Regions from separate parts of the Colwellia sp. 5_MG-2023 genome, predicted to be linked through region 1. Evidence: predicted binding sites of a transcription regulator. Region 1 holds the regulator's gene; each other region holds the start of a gene.
The links. Region 1 encodes FliA, which starts transcription of late flagellar genes. Its sites were predicted from a motif close to CTAAAGNTNNNNNNNNNNNNGCCGATA; they were not measured.
Positions count from the first base shown of each region.

Region 1 (5,703 bases):
CCACTTCTTCTTGCCCAATTAATCGATCAACAACAAAAGCAACTTGTTGGTTTCCTAGTTGCACTATTACAACATGACCTTGTTCTCGGCTTTTATTTTCATAATTTTTGACAAGCCATTGATCTAAATAAAATAATGGAATTGCTTTTTCACGAACAATAATAGTTAACTGGCCATCAACACTATTTGTTTTAGTTAAATCTAAGTGAAATATTTCATTAACTGCCGCAAGAGGTAATGCAAATGTTTGCTCACCAACAACAACCATTAACGTTGGTAATATTGCTAACGTCAGTGGCACTTTTATTTCTAAAATTGTGCCTACACCCATCTCAGAATCAATATCAACAGCACCATTTAATTGGGTGATTTTGGTTTTAACAACATCCATACCAACGCCACGCCCTGATACTTCAGAAATTTCTGTTTTGGTTGAGAAGCCAGGCGCAAAAATCAAACTAAAGGCTTCTTTGTCTGACATTCTTGCGGCGGTATCGACGTCTAATACACCACGTTTCATCGCTATTTCTTTTAACTTTTCAGCATTCATACCCGCACCATCATCTTTAATGGTTAACAGGATATGATCACCTTCTTGAGAGGCTGATAACGTAACAGTACCTTGACGTGGCTTTCCTTGAGCTTGGCGCACATCAGGCATCTCAATCCCATGATCCACAGAGTTACGAACCAAATGCACCAAAGGATCCGCTAAAGCTTCCACTAAATTTTTGTCTAAATCCGTGTCTTCTCCTTCCAACACCAACTGTATATCTTTATTAAGACTACGAGCTAAGTCTCGTACAACCCGAGGAAATCGTCCAAAAACTTTCTTAATAGGCTGCATACGAGTTTTCATTACCGCACCTTGCAAGTCGGTGGTAACGGCATCTAGATTTGAAACAGCCTTGGTTAAATTTTCATCATCAGACGTCAACCCAAGGCTTGTTAAGCGATTTCTAACTAATACTAACTCACCAACCATATTCATGATTTTATCAAGTCGTTTAGTATCAACACGCACGGTTGTTTCACCCTGAGGTGTTGATGGTTGCGCTGCTTTCTTAGCTACTGGTGGCTTACTTACCGCTGGTTTTACTTCTGCTGTAGCAGCTGGCTTTGAACTTTCCGTATTTGTTGTCACGGGAGTAGGCTTTGCCATAGAAGGTTGAGTTGGCGCAACTGAAGCTGCACTGCTAGCTTTAGGCGCATTACCTTTACCGTGCAATTCATCAAGTAAGCTTTCAAACTCATCATCATTTATTTCATCAGATGAATTATTTACAATAGAAGAAGATGTCTCTTTTACTTCTGACGAAAATGCTCCTTGACCATGAAGTTCATCCAATAACGACTCAAATTCATCGTCAGAAATTTCATCACTTGACTCTGGAGTAACAGGCGGCTTAACTGCAGGTTCAGGTGCAGATGAATGACTAGCACTGCCATGTAACTCATCAAGTAAGCGTTCAAACTCATCTTCACTCATATCCCCGTCTAAATCAGAGCTTGTATTATCTACAGATTCAGTTTCAGGGAGAGAAGTTTCAGGGATGGGGGCTTCAGGGATAGAAGCTTCAGCGCTTTCTGGCTGACTTAAACGGTGTAATTCTGCTAATAATTCAGCTTCAGCAGGTACTAGCGCCTCTCTATTTTTCACTAACGCAAACATATCATTGATAGTATCAAGCGCTGATAAAATAGTGTCCATTAACTCTGAATTTACTTTACGTTGCCCAGTACGCAGTAAATCAAATATATTCTCTGCACCATGACAAACGTCAACAAGGTCATTTAAAGCCAGAAAACCTGCGCCACCTTTAACTGTATGAAAACCTCGAAAAATTGCATTAAGTAAATCGGCATTATCAACATCATTTTCAAGTTCAACGAGTTGCTCCGAAAGCTGCTCGAGTATTTCACCCGCTTCGACTAAAAAGTCTTGTAGAATTTCTTCATCTGCTTCAAATGACATTCACTAACTCCCGTTAAAAACCTAAACTTGATAAAAGATCATCAACATCATCTTGATCTTCAACAATATCATTTCTTTTTTCTTTATTAACTATTGGCCCTTCAACTAAGTTATCACCGACTTTAGGCGCTGATTTAGTCTGTCCATCTTCTGAAGAAATACCAAATGCCGTCAACATGTTAATTAAGCTCTCTTCAACTTCACGTACCAAATCAATGACTTTACGAATAACTTGTCCTGTTAAGTCCTGAAAATCTTGAGCCATTAATACATCAGTCATCAAACCATGAATATGAGCCGTCTCTTTACCTGTCGTAATTAATAAGCTATCAATATCAACACATAAACTTTTAAACTCTTTTAAATCTATCTCATTGTTCATTAGTTTAGACCATGCAGGTTTAACTGCACTAACTTGACTAGAAATATCTTCAATTACTGGAAAAATAGACTCAACTGCATCCATCGTTTTATTTGCAGCTTCTTCAGTACGAGTAATCACATAATTCAAACGCTCTTTAGCATCAGGAATTTCAGCTGTTGCTAAGTCATTTAATCGAGAATCTAACTGAAAATTTGTTAAAGAGTCATGTAATTGACGAGTTAACTTACCTATTTCTGCAAATAGTTCAGAGTTAATTGGGTTTTGAATCGCTGCCACAAGTGCATCAGCTTTTTCTTGTTGTCCTGTTTCTAAAAGTTCAACTAAAGATTTAGCCTGCTCCAAAGAAACACGCCCCACCATTGCCATACTCATGCAAAGTCCTTAATACTTAAGTTAAATTAATCAATTTTCTGAAGTAGCTTTAACTAGCTAGTCTAAATAAAATTAACCTAGACGTTCAAAAATTTTATTTAATTTAGCTTTGAGTGTTGCAGCCGTAAAAGGTTTAACAATGTAACCGTTAACACCAGCCTGAGCTGCCATAACGATTTGTTCCTTTTTCGCTTCAGCTGTAATTAATAATACTGGGATATGGGCTAAACGTGAATCTGCACGTATAGCTTTCAACAAATCAATACCTTGCATTCCTGGCATATTCCAATCTGTTACAACAAAGTCAAAATCACCATTTTGAAGCATAGGTAAGGCAGTACTGCCATCATCCGCTTCTTGAATGTTTGTAAAGCCTAAATCGCGTAACAAATTCTTTACTATACGTCTCATTGTTGAAAAATCATCAACAACTAGCACTTTCATATTTTTATCCAAGGCACCCTCCGGCGAAACATTCAAAATTTTTATAGGTTAACACAGTTATAATTCTACTTAATTTTGCCAAGATTGCATACGTGCTTTTAATCGATGCATTGCTTGACTATGAATTTGACTAACCCGAGATTCACTAACATCGAGTACAGCGCCAATTTCACGTAAATTCAATTCTTCATCATAATATAGAGACAGTACTAGAGCTTCACGTTCAGGTAAAGAACTAATACATTCACTTAACCCTTCTTTAAAGGCACTATGCTCGATACTTTGATACGGATCATCACCGTGATAAGTTTCATCAAACTTCAGTGCATCTTCACTCATTCCTAAGTCTTCGATACCGAGTATTTTACCAGAACTGACCTCACTAAGTATATGATGATACTCATTTAATGAAATTTCAAGTTTTTCAGCAACTTCTATATCAGTAACATCTCTGCCTAATGTTGCCTCTAATTGCTTAATTGCCTCACTGACCATGCGGCTATTTTTATGTACTGATCTAGGAGTCCAGTCGCCACGGCGTATTTCATCTAGCATAGCACCTCGAATACGGATGCCAGCAAAAGTTTCAAAACTAGCGCCTTTAGTGTTATCAAAGTTATTTGCAGCTTCAAATAAACCAATCATTCCTGATTGAATTAGGTCATCAACAATAACACTTGCCGGTAATCGAGCAAGTAAATGATAAGCAATTCGCTTAACCAACACTGTATGCTGTTCAAGCAACACAGTTTTATCAATTAAATTGTTATAGGCTTTAGTTTTTGCCACTTTTTGCTATTCCCACCAAAATATTTTTATATATTTATTATTTATATCAGTTACTTGATAACACAATATGAACGAGATATTAGTAATCGAGTAGCTGTTCAATAAAGAACTCTAAATGACCTGATGCTTGTTTTGGTATAGGCCAGCTATTAACATTCTTTGCTAATTCCTTAAACGCTATTGCTGCTGGTGAGTTAGGAAAAGCTTCAACAATGGCTTGTTGTTTGCGTACTGATTTTCTAATATTTTCATCGAATGGAATAACACCAACTAACTCCAGTGCTACATCTAAAAATCTATCAGTTACTTTCGTTAGTTTGGAAAATAATTGTTGCCCTTCTTTAGGTGTACGAACCATATTAGCAACAACTTTAAATTTGAATACATTATGATCACGGCTTAATAGTTTCATTAATGCATAACAATCGGTAATTGACGTGGGTTCATCACAAACAACTAAGACTACGTCTTGTGCTGCTCGAGTAAAACTCAGTACCATATCCGAGATACCGGCTGCAGTATCAACGATCAGTACATCAAATTGAGTATTCATTTCACTAAAAGCACGAATCAACCCTGCATGTTCAGCAGGAGTAAGGTCAACCATCGATTGAGAGCCAGAAGTAGCCGGTATGATTTTTATATTACGGGGGCCTGTAATAATAATATCATCAAGCTCACATTCACCTGATAATACATGAGAAAGGTTTCGTTTTACTCTTAACCCTAACATCACATCGACATTAGCCAACCCTAAATCGGCATCTAGCACTAATACTCTTTTCCCTTGCTGTCCAAGGGCTATAGCCGTGTTTAATGAAACATTGGTTTTACCAACGCCACCTTTACCACCAGAAACTGCTATTACTTTAACTTTTTTTAAGTCTTGCATTTTTCTTAAGCCGCTCGCTTGATCTGCCATTTATTACTTCTTATATTATCGCTTTATTTTAACTAAAAATACTGCAATTTAAAATACATCTATATCGCCACCGCTGGCGTTATCGGCATTGGTCTTGCTGTACGTTGAACATAAGCTGCATTCTTCTTTGCTGCGTTTGCTGCCATTTTATCTGCAAGCGTAACTAATTTCTCAGCATTTGCAACTTTAATATCTTCTGGAACTCTTTGTCCATCAGTAAGATAACCTATTGGCAGGCCATTTTGAATTGAAGTTGTAATTATTTCGCCAACACTCACACTTTCATCAAGTTTAGTATAAATACAACCCGATAGTGGTACTTTTTTAAAGCGATCAACATTTTCTTGCATAACTTGCTGCTGGCTATTAGCAGCTAACACTAAGTAATTTCTTATTCTCACTCTAGCATTAGATACTAAATTAGCTAAATTTTCGGCTAAACGTATATCTCTTTGCCCCATACCGGCAGTATCAATTAAAATTAATTTCTTTTGAGAAAACTGTTCAAGCAACAAGTCTAATGCTTGGCTATCTTTTGCTAACTTAACTTGACAACCAATAATTTTTCCATAAGTAGCCAGTTGTTCAAAACCCGCTATTCTAAAGGTATCCGTTGATATAAGAGCAACTTGCTCATGGCCGTGAACTTGAGAGAAACGTGCTGCTAGCTTAGCAATTGTTGTTGTTTTCCCTACGCCTGTAGGACCAACTAATGCAACAATACCACCACGATGAATTATATCATTTTGCGTCGTATTAAGTTGTTCACCAATTAACTTAGTCGCTTGTTGCCAAGCTTGTTCATCATGGTATTTA
Region 1 covers NZ_JAUOPW010000008.1:43,856-49,558, forward strand. Annotated here, with positions in the region: gene Q4496_RS08010 (chemotaxis protein CheA) at 1-1,975, opposite strand, end outside; gene Q4496_RS08015 (protein phosphatase CheZ) at 1,989-2,732, opposite strand; gene cheY (chemotaxis response regulator CheY) at 2,805-3,188, opposite strand; gene Q4496_RS08025 (RNA polymerase sigma factor FliA) at 3,246-3,965, opposite strand; gene Q4496_RS08030 (MinD/ParA family protein) at 4,045-4,887, opposite strand; gene flhF (flagellar biosynthesis protein FlhF) at 4,947-5,703, opposite strand, start outside.

Region 2 (5,703 bases), on a different contig from region 1:
ATCCATAACTATTTAGTCGAAATAGGCGGAGAACTTCGTGTAAAAGGTTTTAAACATACTGGTGAGCTGTGGGCAATTGCGATAGAAAGACCTATTTTTGATCCTTTAGGTGATCATAGAGCGGCTCAGCAAGTAATTATCCCTAAAGATAATGCTGTTGCTACAGCAGGCGACTATCGTATTTACTTCGAAGAAGATGGACAACGCTTTTCTCATATTATTGATCCTGATACTGGGAAGCCGATTAATCACAACCTTGTGTCAGTCACCGTTATTGCTCCATTATCCATGACCGCGGACGGTTTATCTACTACCATGATGGTGATGGGCGCTGAAGAAGGAATGAAGTTTGCGACTGAAAATGATATCGCAGCATTGTTCATTTCTAAAGCTGAAAATGGCTTTCATGAAGAATTTACGGTAAAATTTAAGCAATACTTGAAATAATACTTACCGTGTGTCGGTCTTAATTAATAACATAGATACGCATTAAACTTATTTTCCAATGGCTTTTGTCCTGAGCCCTGATCATTAATTATTTAATTGAGAGCATAACATTATGATGATTTTTATTATTACCTTTGGTTTTTTCCTAGTTGTCGGCGTAGCTATGGCAGTGGGTTATATTTTTCAAAATAAAACGTTAGCGGGTAGTTGTGGTGGTTTAGCAAGCGTCGGTATTGAAAAAGATTGTAATTGTGAAAATCCATGTGAAAAACGTCAAGCGCGTGAGCGTAAATCAGCACTTGAAGAAAACTTGAACAATAGAATAGATGTTACAAATCTCTAGTGATTTGAGACTATAGACTTATTAAGGATAGTACCATTGCTATCCTTTTTTGTTTAATAGGTTTATTTAATAGATTTTTTACTGAACGCTAACTTAATCAAGTCATATAAAAATATCAGTATTGTTAATTTTTAGCGGCTAGTTCATAAAACTTTTTATTTTTTGAATGATCCCTAAACTATCTAAGCCTAACTCTTGATGAACTTCTTCTTGCGTACCATGCTTAATAAATTGATCAGGAATACCTATATTTAATACTTTTATTGCGATACCTTGCGATAAAATATATTCATTTACTGCTGAGCCTGCACCACCCGCTATTGCATTATCTTCAATAGTTACTAGGGTACTATGGGTTTTAGCTAATTGATTAATCATGTTATTATCAAGTGGCTTAATGAAGCGCATATCTATAAGGGTTGCGCCAAGTGTTATAGCGGCTTTATTTGCTTCAATTAGCATGGTACCAAAGCTTAAAATCGCGATATTATTATTGCTTTCGTTTGGCGATATTATTTGTTTGGCTTTACCTATCTCTATCACTTCATCAATATGTGGTAATTCTTCACCAGTACCACTGCCGCGTGGATAACGAACAACGGTGGGAGTGTTTGATTTATGCCCTGTATTTAACATTAATTGGCATTCACGTTCATTAGCTGGTGCCATAATTACAAGGTTTGGAATACAACGTAAAAAGCTTAAATCAAATGAACCTTGATGTGTAGCACCATCTGCACCCACAATACCCGCGCGATCAACAGCAAACATTACTGGTAAGTTTTGAATGGCAACATCGTGAATAAGTTGATCGTAACCACGTTGTAAAAAGCTTGAATAAATTGCAACAACAGGGTGCTGATCACCAATTGCTAATCCAGCTGCGAACGTGACAGCATGCTGTTCAGCAATGGCGACATCGTAATATTGATCAGGAAAGCGTTGACTAAATTCAACCATACCCGACCCTTCACGCATCGCGGGGGTAATTGCGACTAACTTTTTATCTACAGCCGCTGTTTTACAGAGCCAATCACCAAATATTTGAGAGTAAGTTGGCAATGAAGGTTTAGATTTAGGTAAATGTGCATCACTAGGATTAAATTTTGGAACAGCATGATATTTTATTGGATCTTGCTCTGCAGCTTGAAAACCTTTACCTTTTTTAGTCGCAATATGTAGCAGTTGTGGCCCTTTAAGGCTACGCATATTTTTAATTGTATCGACTAAACCATTAACATCATGACCATCAATTGGACCAATATAATTAAAGCCAAGTTCTTCAAAGAAAGTGCTAGGAACAACCATACCTTTCAGGTGTTCTTCTGCTCTGCTAGCCAATTCTTTAATTGGAGGAATGTTATTTAATAAACGCTTACCACCTTCTCTAATACCTGTATACAAACTACCTGATAGCATTTTGGCGAAGTGATTATTTAATGCACCAACATTTTCTGAAATAGACATTTCGTTATCATTTAAAATGATCAACATGTCTTTTTTAATATCACCAGCGTGATTTAATGCCTCAAAGGCCATTCCTGCAGTCATTGCACCATCACCAATAACGGCAACAGTTTTTCTATTTAATCCTTCTTTTTCTGCGGCAACTGATAAACCTAAGGCAGCAGAAATTGAAGTGCTTGAATGACCAACACTTAAAGTATCGTATTCACTTTCTTCACGCCAAGGAAAAGGGTGTAATCCGTCTTTTTGTCTAATAGTATGCAGTTGATCGCGACGACCAGTAAGAATTTTATGTGGGTATGCTTGGTGTCCAACATCCCAAATAAGGTGATCAAAAGGCGTATTGTAGACATAATGCAATGCAACAGTCAGTTCAATAGTACCTAACCCTGAAGCGAAGTGGCCACTGCTTTTACTTACTGAATTTAATAGGAATTTACGCAGCTCATTACTTATTCGCGGTAATTTATCTTGAGAATAATTTCGCAAATCTTTTGGTGAGTTGATTTGGGTAAGTAATGGATAGTCAGCAAGGTTTGTGGTCATAGTTGTTCTATAGTTGTTTTTATTTTTAGCTACTTAATGGCTACGTTTAATGATAAAGGTGGCAAAATCAGCTAAGGATTGTGTATTGTAAGGCAAACTGGCTAAAGCTTGAAGTGCTTGTTGAAATAAGTTTTCAGCTTTTTCTTGAGCACCTTCTAAGCCAAGTAGGGCTGGGTAAGTGCTTTTATTTAACGCAATGTCCGAACCGCAAGGTTTCCCAAGCTGTTCTTGGGTTGATGTTATATCAATAATATCATCTCTGACTTGATATGCGAGACCAATAAATTTTGCATACGCTTTTAGGGATTCTTTTTCTGATTGTGATATTTTGGGGCTACATTCGGCTACCATTGCAACAGAAGCTTCCAGTAAGGCACCCGTTTTCAATGAATGTAAAGTTTCCAGTTGTTCTAAGGTTATCATTTTATCAGTTGCGGCTAAATCAAGTGCTTGGCCTCCGCACATACCTTGATAACCAGCGGCCGTTATTAGTTGCTGAATTAGCTTAACTTGCTTAGGTTTAACTGCTTCTGAAAAATCGTGGTTGGCAATAATATCAAAGGCAAGAGTTTGTAAGCTATCACCAGCAAGAATTCCTGTTGCTTCATCAAAAGCCTTGTGACAGGTTGGTTGACCACGCCTTAAGTCATCATCATCCATCGCGGGTAAGTCATCATGTACTAAAGAATAAGCATGTATACATTCTATTGCGCCAGCTATTCCATCAACGTCTTTTAAATCTAGGTCTAATGCTTGTCCTGTAATATAAGCTAAATAAGGACGTATGCGCTTGCCACCTATCAATAGCCCATATCGCATTGCTTGATGAAGTTTCTTATCGTTAACAGTTAAACTCGCAAGTTTCTGCTCTAAAAATTGGTCGATACGTTGTTGAAAAACATCATGATTGGCTAAACTACTCACGAAAGATCACCGGATAATTGCTCATTGTCAGTTAACGCAAAATCTTGGAGTTGTTGTTCTCCGTTTTGCTCGAGTAAAATTTTTACTTTTTGCTCTGCTGTTTGTAGCTTATTTTGGCTTAGTTTACTTAATGTTAAACCACGCTCAAAAAGTGCCATTGATTCTTCTAAGTCTAAATTCCCTTGCTCTAAATTTTGTACTATCGTGTCCAATTCGCTAAGAGATTCTTCAAAACTTAGGTTTTCTAATTTTTTTTTGGCCATATTTTATATTCTCTTTATGCCTTAGATGCTTTCAACTCTAGGCGCAAACTTACCTTAGCTAAGCACAATGGTCAATGTAGTGCTCATATATTTCAGCGTATATTGTGATTATTTAACGATTAAGTTATTGACTATTAGGGCGATAACTTAATATATAAAGGGATAAGTAATGGCGAATAGCTTTATCATAATGTACTATTATTTTATTAGATCAAATTAGTTTTTATAGCTTTAGGAGTTTTTCTGTGGATTTAGCAACCTTAATCGGTATCCTTGGTGCCATTGCTTTTCTCGTTATGGCGATGGTTTTGTCTGGCGATATTACGATGTTCGCTGATACCCAATCAGTACTAATTGTTTTTGGTGGTTCACTATTTATCGTGTTATCTAATTACAGTATAGCTCAGTTTTTTGGTATAGGAAAAATTATAGCTAAAGCGTTTATATTTAAATTAGAAAAGCCCGAAGAATTAATAGAAAAAGCCGTTGATATGGCTGATGCTGCACGTAAAGGTGGATTCCTCGCCTTAGAAGAAGCAGAGATAACCAATAATTTTATGCAAAAAGGTGTTGACATGCTTGTTGATGGTCATGATGCCGATGTAGTGCGGGCGACCTTACAAAAAGATATTAACCTAACGACAGAGCGCCATGAAAAAGGTGCTGGTATGTTAACGGCTTTAGCTGATGTTGCACCTGCTATGGGGATGATTGGTACACTTATTGGACTCGTTGCTATGTTGGCTAATATGGATGATCCTAAATCTATTGGCCCAGCTATGGCGGTTGCTTTGTTAACGACACTTTATGGTGCCTTCTTAGCAAATGTTATTGCTATTCCGTTAGCGACTAAATTAAAACTGCGCATGGAGGAAGAAAAAATGAATCAAGAGTTAATTCTTGATGCCGTGCTTGGAATCCAAGATGGGCAAAACCCGCGAGTCATTGAAGGTTTATTGAAAAACTATCTGGCTGAAGGTAAGCGTCAAACGAATACTACTGATGATGAATAACAATCGATTTATTAATAGGGAGGACTTATGACTGAGCAAAAGTGTAAATGTCCGCCACCTGGGCTACCTGCATGGATGGGAACATTCGCCGATCTTATGTCGTTGTTAATGTGTTTCTTTGTTCTATTGTTATCTTTTTCTGAAATGGATGTACTAAAGTTTAAACAAATTGCCGGATCAATGAAATTTGCTTTTGGGGTACAAAATAAAATTGAAGCAAAAGATATTCCGAAAGGGACAAGTATTATTGCTCAGGAGTTTAGACCTGGTAAACCGGAGCCAACACCAATAGAAGTTATTCAGCAGCAAACCATGGAAATAACTCAGCAAATGTTGGAGTTTGAAGCGGGAGAAGAAAACTCGGCTGGTGGACGTCAAGAGCAACGTGGTAGCGAACGAGGCGGAAAATCACAGAGTACTGATGATGCCTTATCTGAACAAGCGTTACAAAAAGCACAAGAGCAAATAGAGCAGGCAGCACAAGATCAAGTTAATGAATTGGTCAAAAAAATAGCGGATAAACTTGAAGAGCAAATTGAAGATGGTGCTATTGAATTAGAGTCACTAGGCCAACAAGTTATTATCCGTATTCGAGAGAACGGCTCATTTCCATCAGGCTCTGCTTTTTTACAGCCTAAATTCAAACCTATTATTAGACAAATAGGTGAGTTGTTGAATACAATTCCAGGTGAAATTATGA
Region 2 covers NZ_JAUOPW010000006.1:105,618-111,320, reverse strand. Annotated here, with positions in the region: gene Q4496_RS06950 (FAD:protein FMN transferase) at 1-447, shown strand, start outside; gene nqrM ((Na+)-NQR maturation NqrM) at 560-790, shown strand; gene dxs (1-deoxy-D-xylulose-5-phosphate synthase) at 929-2,803, opposite strand; gene ispA ((2E,6E)-farnesyl diphosphate synthase) at 2,837-3,727, opposite strand; gene xseB (exodeoxyribonuclease VII small subunit) at 3,724-3,990, opposite strand; gene pomA (flagellar motor protein PomA) at 4,236-5,003, shown strand; gene Q4496_RS06920 (flagellar motor protein MotB) at 5,031-5,703, shown strand, end outside.
Region 2: a site for FliA is predicted at 4,109-4,135, ahead of pomA (flagellar motor protein PomA). Genes of this name have one in related genera too.

Region 3 (5,703 bases), on a different contig from region 1:
TCTGAGCATTTTCATCCCAAGTTATCTCGTTATAACCATCTTTTGGCCCTACCGAGGCAGTATTATGTTCAGTTGCATTATCCCAAGATGAATCATCAAAATCAGTTTTTAACCAATTGTTAGGCGCTTCTTTAGACATAAAAGTACAATAGCCTTCGCCAGCAACAGGGTTAGACTCTTGCTCACATAACTTGTTCAAAGGCGCTCGATGAAGTACTTCACATTTCCAACTACTATCTGTAACAGAAACAACTTCATTAGTATCTATATCAGTTACTTGCATAATAAAACCGCCATCACCCATTTGTTGGTTTCTGGCACCTATGTACTCTAACCCTGAATCATTTTGCTTAAAATCTTTAATAATCAAATTAAGCTGGATAGGATAATCCTCAGAAAAGATAACCCTTTCTGCATTAAAAGAACGCTCAGTGGTTATAGAGACTGAATCTTCAATAAGAAGATTTTCACCAACATATGCTGCAAACCAGTTGTCAGCCCATGCTTCTAGCTTAAAATGGTGTTCACCTGAAATGTTTGGATTAGTAGCATTAACAGTGACTAATGGTGTTAAAACATTTTGCTTACGCTTAGGTTCAGACTTAGGTCTGCCTTCTTGCTCTGTAGCTAAATTTTTCGCTGGTTCAGCTTTTGCTTGGTCACTGTTTCTGCAAAAAGTGCCTTCTTCAACTTTACCACCATTACTAATAGTTTTTTGTTTAAAATCATAGCAGCTATCCCCCTGCTTTGATGGCGTATAAGTCGTGAAATACTCTTCACCTTGATATGAATAACGCATAGTACGGCTGCCATCTTTTGACACTGTGTGAGTTAAGTTTTCAACACCACCTGCAGGTGGACGAAGATCAGCTCTTATTCCTTGCGTATCACCACTTAATGGAGCAACTCTAGGTAATTTTGCGGTATCAACTTCACCAACTAAACATTGAATGATATAAGGTGGAGTTACTGAGGTTTGATAACGATAACCAAAAGTGTCATCTGCCTGACCATTACACACATCTAAATCACCTTTACTGATTTCACTGCCGTCAGGATTCTTGTCGCCATACAATGGATAACCATCGTATGCCCAACCAATAATGCTATCATCGTCTTTATTTTTCATAGTCTCAATCATACACGTTGGTGACACATGATAATGATAGTCGTCACCTCGACCAGAATGCCCTCCACAGTTATCTAACTGCCCTAACACTAAGGTATCGTGTTTAGCATCATATTGACTGACATCTAACTCACCTTGCGATGAATAGTCATAAATAGGTACACCATTTACAGCTACGCCAACGGCAGCATCAATAGTGGTTAATGTATCTGCTTTTTTAGGTTCGAGTTTAATCGGTGCTGCATAACCTTGTGCAGGTACGGGAATTTGTTCATTAGTGCCCGTAATGCCTGTCATCATTTCATGATCAGGATAGGTAGAAGATGCAATGTAGGCATAGGTTTCATCGCAAATTACATCAACATTTTTATCAAAACCTGCGTCACTTACCGACTGTTGAATTGTAGTGCAACGAGCAGAATCAATGTGTTTAGTCAAATCAGGTTGAATAAAAGGAGCTGGCTTAGGTCTTTTTTCAACGCCTTTTTTCATCCCACCATTTGAACGTTTATTTGCTCCCCTCTCACCTTTTGCCCTCTGGTTATCACGCTCATAACTTACAGTCATTTGTGCAGAATCTAACGTGATATCTTTCATTGCCGCTAAAAGTGTCTCTCGATCGACTTTTTCATGCTCATTAGAAACACTACGTTCAGGAAAAGTAACCGGCTCAGACAAAGCATAAAGAGTGTAAGTATAATTTTTCACTCCAGGACCTTTAGAGCACGGTGGCGCATATTCGTTTATATCGTTAACACTATTACTACCCAATAAACCGAGTGTTTCACCACTATTTATTTGTGTGGCATCCCCATTGATGTTGTACATCGTCCAGTACCAATGAACACCATCTGGTGCATTATGATGCATAATCAAGGTATAAGATTGTGTAGTTTCAGGTGCCCCACTCCAACTAAAAGGAGGGTGAACACTTTCACCATCACAAGTATAAGTAACAGGTAATTTACCACCGTCTTCCATAGCAGGGCTTATTAAAGTAAACGCGTTAGTATCACTATATTGCTGAGTTAATTCACTACCATTATTACATGCACTTAGTGATAAACTACACACTCCTACCAGTAAAGCTGCCCACGAATTTTTCATCATTTTAAACCCCAATAAATTATGCTTAAACATTAAGAATTCAACGTCAAAATTAACTATAAAAATTAAACGTTAATACTTTATTGTCGTAAGCTTAACCACCAAATGTAGGGCAATTATGTAGTTATATAATTTATTTATCATTTCATTACAGCTATTCTATCTCGAACATAATTAGTTAAAGATGACGCACTGAAAACAATTAGCTGAAATTTTTTACCTTATTCTCCTCTCTTCTTTTAACAAGATTATTATTTTTTTCTATTAAAGGAATGGTGTATGCCCGGGTCATTGATAAAACTATTAACAGGAGTGCTACTTATTGTAGGCTTCACTGTACAGGCACTTGAAATTGAAGAATTAGGCGATGGCTTATACCGCTTTATAGACGATAGACACCGCTCAGTATTTTTGATCACTCCACAAGGTGCCATTGTTACCGACCCTCTTAATAAAAAAGCGGCTACCTGGCTGAATGAACAAATTAAAACGCGTTTTAACGTACCTGTTAAATATGTCATTTATAGTCATAATCACAGCGACCATATTTACGGTGCAGAAGTATTTAAAAGCCCACATACAATCTTCGTTGCTCATAGGTTAAGTGCACAAGATATTAAAAATACTAAAATGAAAACAGTTAGCCCTGATCTAATATTCGATAACGAACTCACACTGACGCTAGGAGATTCAAACGTTAAACTTAATTATCATGGACCAAATGACGGTCGAGGCTCAATAAGTATGTTGTTTGAAAAACAAAAAACCTTATTTGTAGTTGATTGGATAATGATAGGTAGAATGCCATGGCAAAAACTGTGGAGTTACGATATCCAAGGTATGATTAATTCCACACAAGCTGTCCTTCATTATGACTTTAATACCTTTGTCGGTGGCCATGCTGACATGGGTAATAAGGATGATGTAAAACGCTATTTACGTTACCTAAAACAGCTGTACAGTAAAGTTACCGAAGGTATTTTAGCTGGTCAAACGCTTGATGAAATAAAGCAAAATGTCAAGTTAAGTGAATTTAAAGACTTAAGACAATATGAAGCTTGGCTGCCACTTAATATAGAAGGTGTATATGAACGATTAATGGAAGAGTCCGGCATGGGATGGCGAAGTGACTTGTAATAACTACACCATCAATCTAATACCAAAAAGTAATTGAGGTTTGACTCTAGAAGATTTCAAGGAGAAGTCAAAGATGATTTATTTTTGACTTCTTAAATATATTCAGTATTACAACAACCAACGAAAAATTATCGATCGAAAGCAAGCATCTTACTCAGTGGCACTCTCTTCTTCTTTTTCATTCAATGAATCAACAAAGGCCTGCAATCCTTCTTGAACAAGATCGTAAGTGGTATTAATCGTATCACTTACTTCACCTTCTAATACATTCAAACCGCCCAATATGTCTTTCGCTTCACCAAAACCTTGATCAATGCCACTACCGATAACATCCATAAATGCATTAAGAGATTCTTCTTCACTCAGATCAGGATTTTGCTCTCTAAAAGCACCTAAAAATTGCGTACTAAAAGACACAATACGCTCTGCTGTTGCTTCAGGACTAAAATCAAGGCCAGACTCATAAGCATCTTCCACACTGCTTTCAACACCACTTACTTGCAATGCTTCATTAATACCTTGTAAAGCTGCTTTCAATGCTAATGATAAAGGTTGATCACCAAGTGAATTACTAAATTCTAACGTTGATTCAATAATAGCTGCATTAAGCTGTTTCTTTTGAGAAACCGCGATAGACTCCTGAACCTCGCCAGTTTGACCTGTTGTAACTTGCGGGTCTTCAACGCTGTTATTACTGTCTGTCGACTTAGTCATAGAACTGGTATCTTGGCTATAGGGATTTTTTGCCATAACGGTATTCATACTATTAATGGGTGAGCTCATGGTATTACCTTCATTAGTTAGCGCTTATAAAAGTGTATCGGCATTACTAAGTATAACTTAAGATTAAATTGTTTATATTTTATCCCCAATTTATTTCGTCTACTATATTATTTTTAGTCTGTTATTGTGAATATAAAATCACTTTAATGAAGCGATAACGTCTCTGACTTTCAGCATCACAACAATATAACTAAAAAATTCAATGTAAGTCATTTCATTAACTCAGTCCTATAGCCTTAGTTGGCAAAATTCATCTAACTTATTAATTTTAAAATATAAAAATGCTTGAAATTAAAGTTATTACTCTAATAATTTTAAAGTAAATTTTTTTATGATTTGTAACTAACGATTTAAAAGAGAATTAAGACGTTATTAACCTCACTGATATTGCACTTAATTAAATGATTAACAACTGAATAAACAGGCTAAAATAAATTATTTTTTTAAAAAAAAATTGTTTATTAGTGTTGGAAAACATCAAAAATTAAATTAGAATGAACGTTCACCCTAAAAGAGAGATTGGTTAACATGCAGCGTTCACGCGTCATTATTTTTATTATCACTGCTTTAGCAAGTGCAATTGTTTTATCTGGTTGCGAACAAAATCAGCAGGCAAATGCACCGGCTCGGCAGCCTACTCCTGTTGGCGTTATTAAATTAACAAGCCAACCACTAACACTTACAAAAGAGTTACCAGGTCGAGTGACTGCCTCACGAGTAGCGCAAATTCGTCCACAAGTAAATGGTATTGTACAAACGCGCTTATTTACTGAAGGTGCCGAAGTTAAAAAAGGTCAAGCGTTATATCAAATTGATCCAGCAACATTTGAAGCGCAAATAGCAAGCAGTAAAGCCGCTATCAGTAAAGCGCAAGCAAATATTGCTAATGCAAAAGCTAAATCAGATCGTTATGCAGAGCTACTAGAAATAAAAGCTGTTAGCCAGCAAGACTATGATGAAGCAGATGCTAATTATAAAAGTGCGCAAGCTGACTTACTCACCGCACAAGCACAACTTAAAACAGCGCAAATTAATATTAACTATAGTAAGGTTTCATCGCCTATCAGTGGTCAAATAGGTAAATCTAATGTTACAGCTGGAGCTTTAGTAAGTGCTAATCAGGCAACTGCACTAGCAACAGTTACTCAACTTGATCCCATTTATATTGACCTTACCCAATCAAGCAGTGAATTAACACGTTTGAAAAAAGCTATTGCCAATGGCGAGCTCAATAAAGATCTTACTTCACAATCAAAAGTTGAGCTAAAAATGGAAGATGGCTCAGTATACCCGCATCAAGGCACTCTTCAATTTTCAGAAGTAATTGTTGACCCAAGCACCGGCTCGGTCACCTTACGAGCTGAATTTCCAAACCCTGAAAAACTACTGTTACCAGGTATGTATGTTAGAGCTGTCATTGTTGAAGGTGTTAAAGCTAACGCAATCTTAGTACCACAACGTGGTGTTAGTCGTAATAGTAAGGGCGAACCTACAGCGATGGTGGTTAGTAAAAACAACACTGTTGAAGCTCGAGTATTAAAAACTGA
Region 3 covers NZ_JAUOPW010000005.1:117,603-123,305, reverse strand. Annotated here, with positions in the region: gene Q4496_RS06120 (YHYH protein) at 1-2,239, opposite strand, end outside; gene Q4496_RS06115 (MBL fold metallo-hydrolase) at 2,516-3,373, shown strand; gene Q4496_RS06110 (DUF5610 domain-containing protein) at 3,524-4,156, opposite strand; gene Q4496_RS06105 (efflux RND transporter periplasmic adaptor subunit) at 4,685-5,703, shown strand, end outside.
Region 3: a site for FliA is predicted at 4,192-4,218, ahead of Q4496_RS06110 (DUF5610 domain-containing protein). Genes of this name have one in related genera too.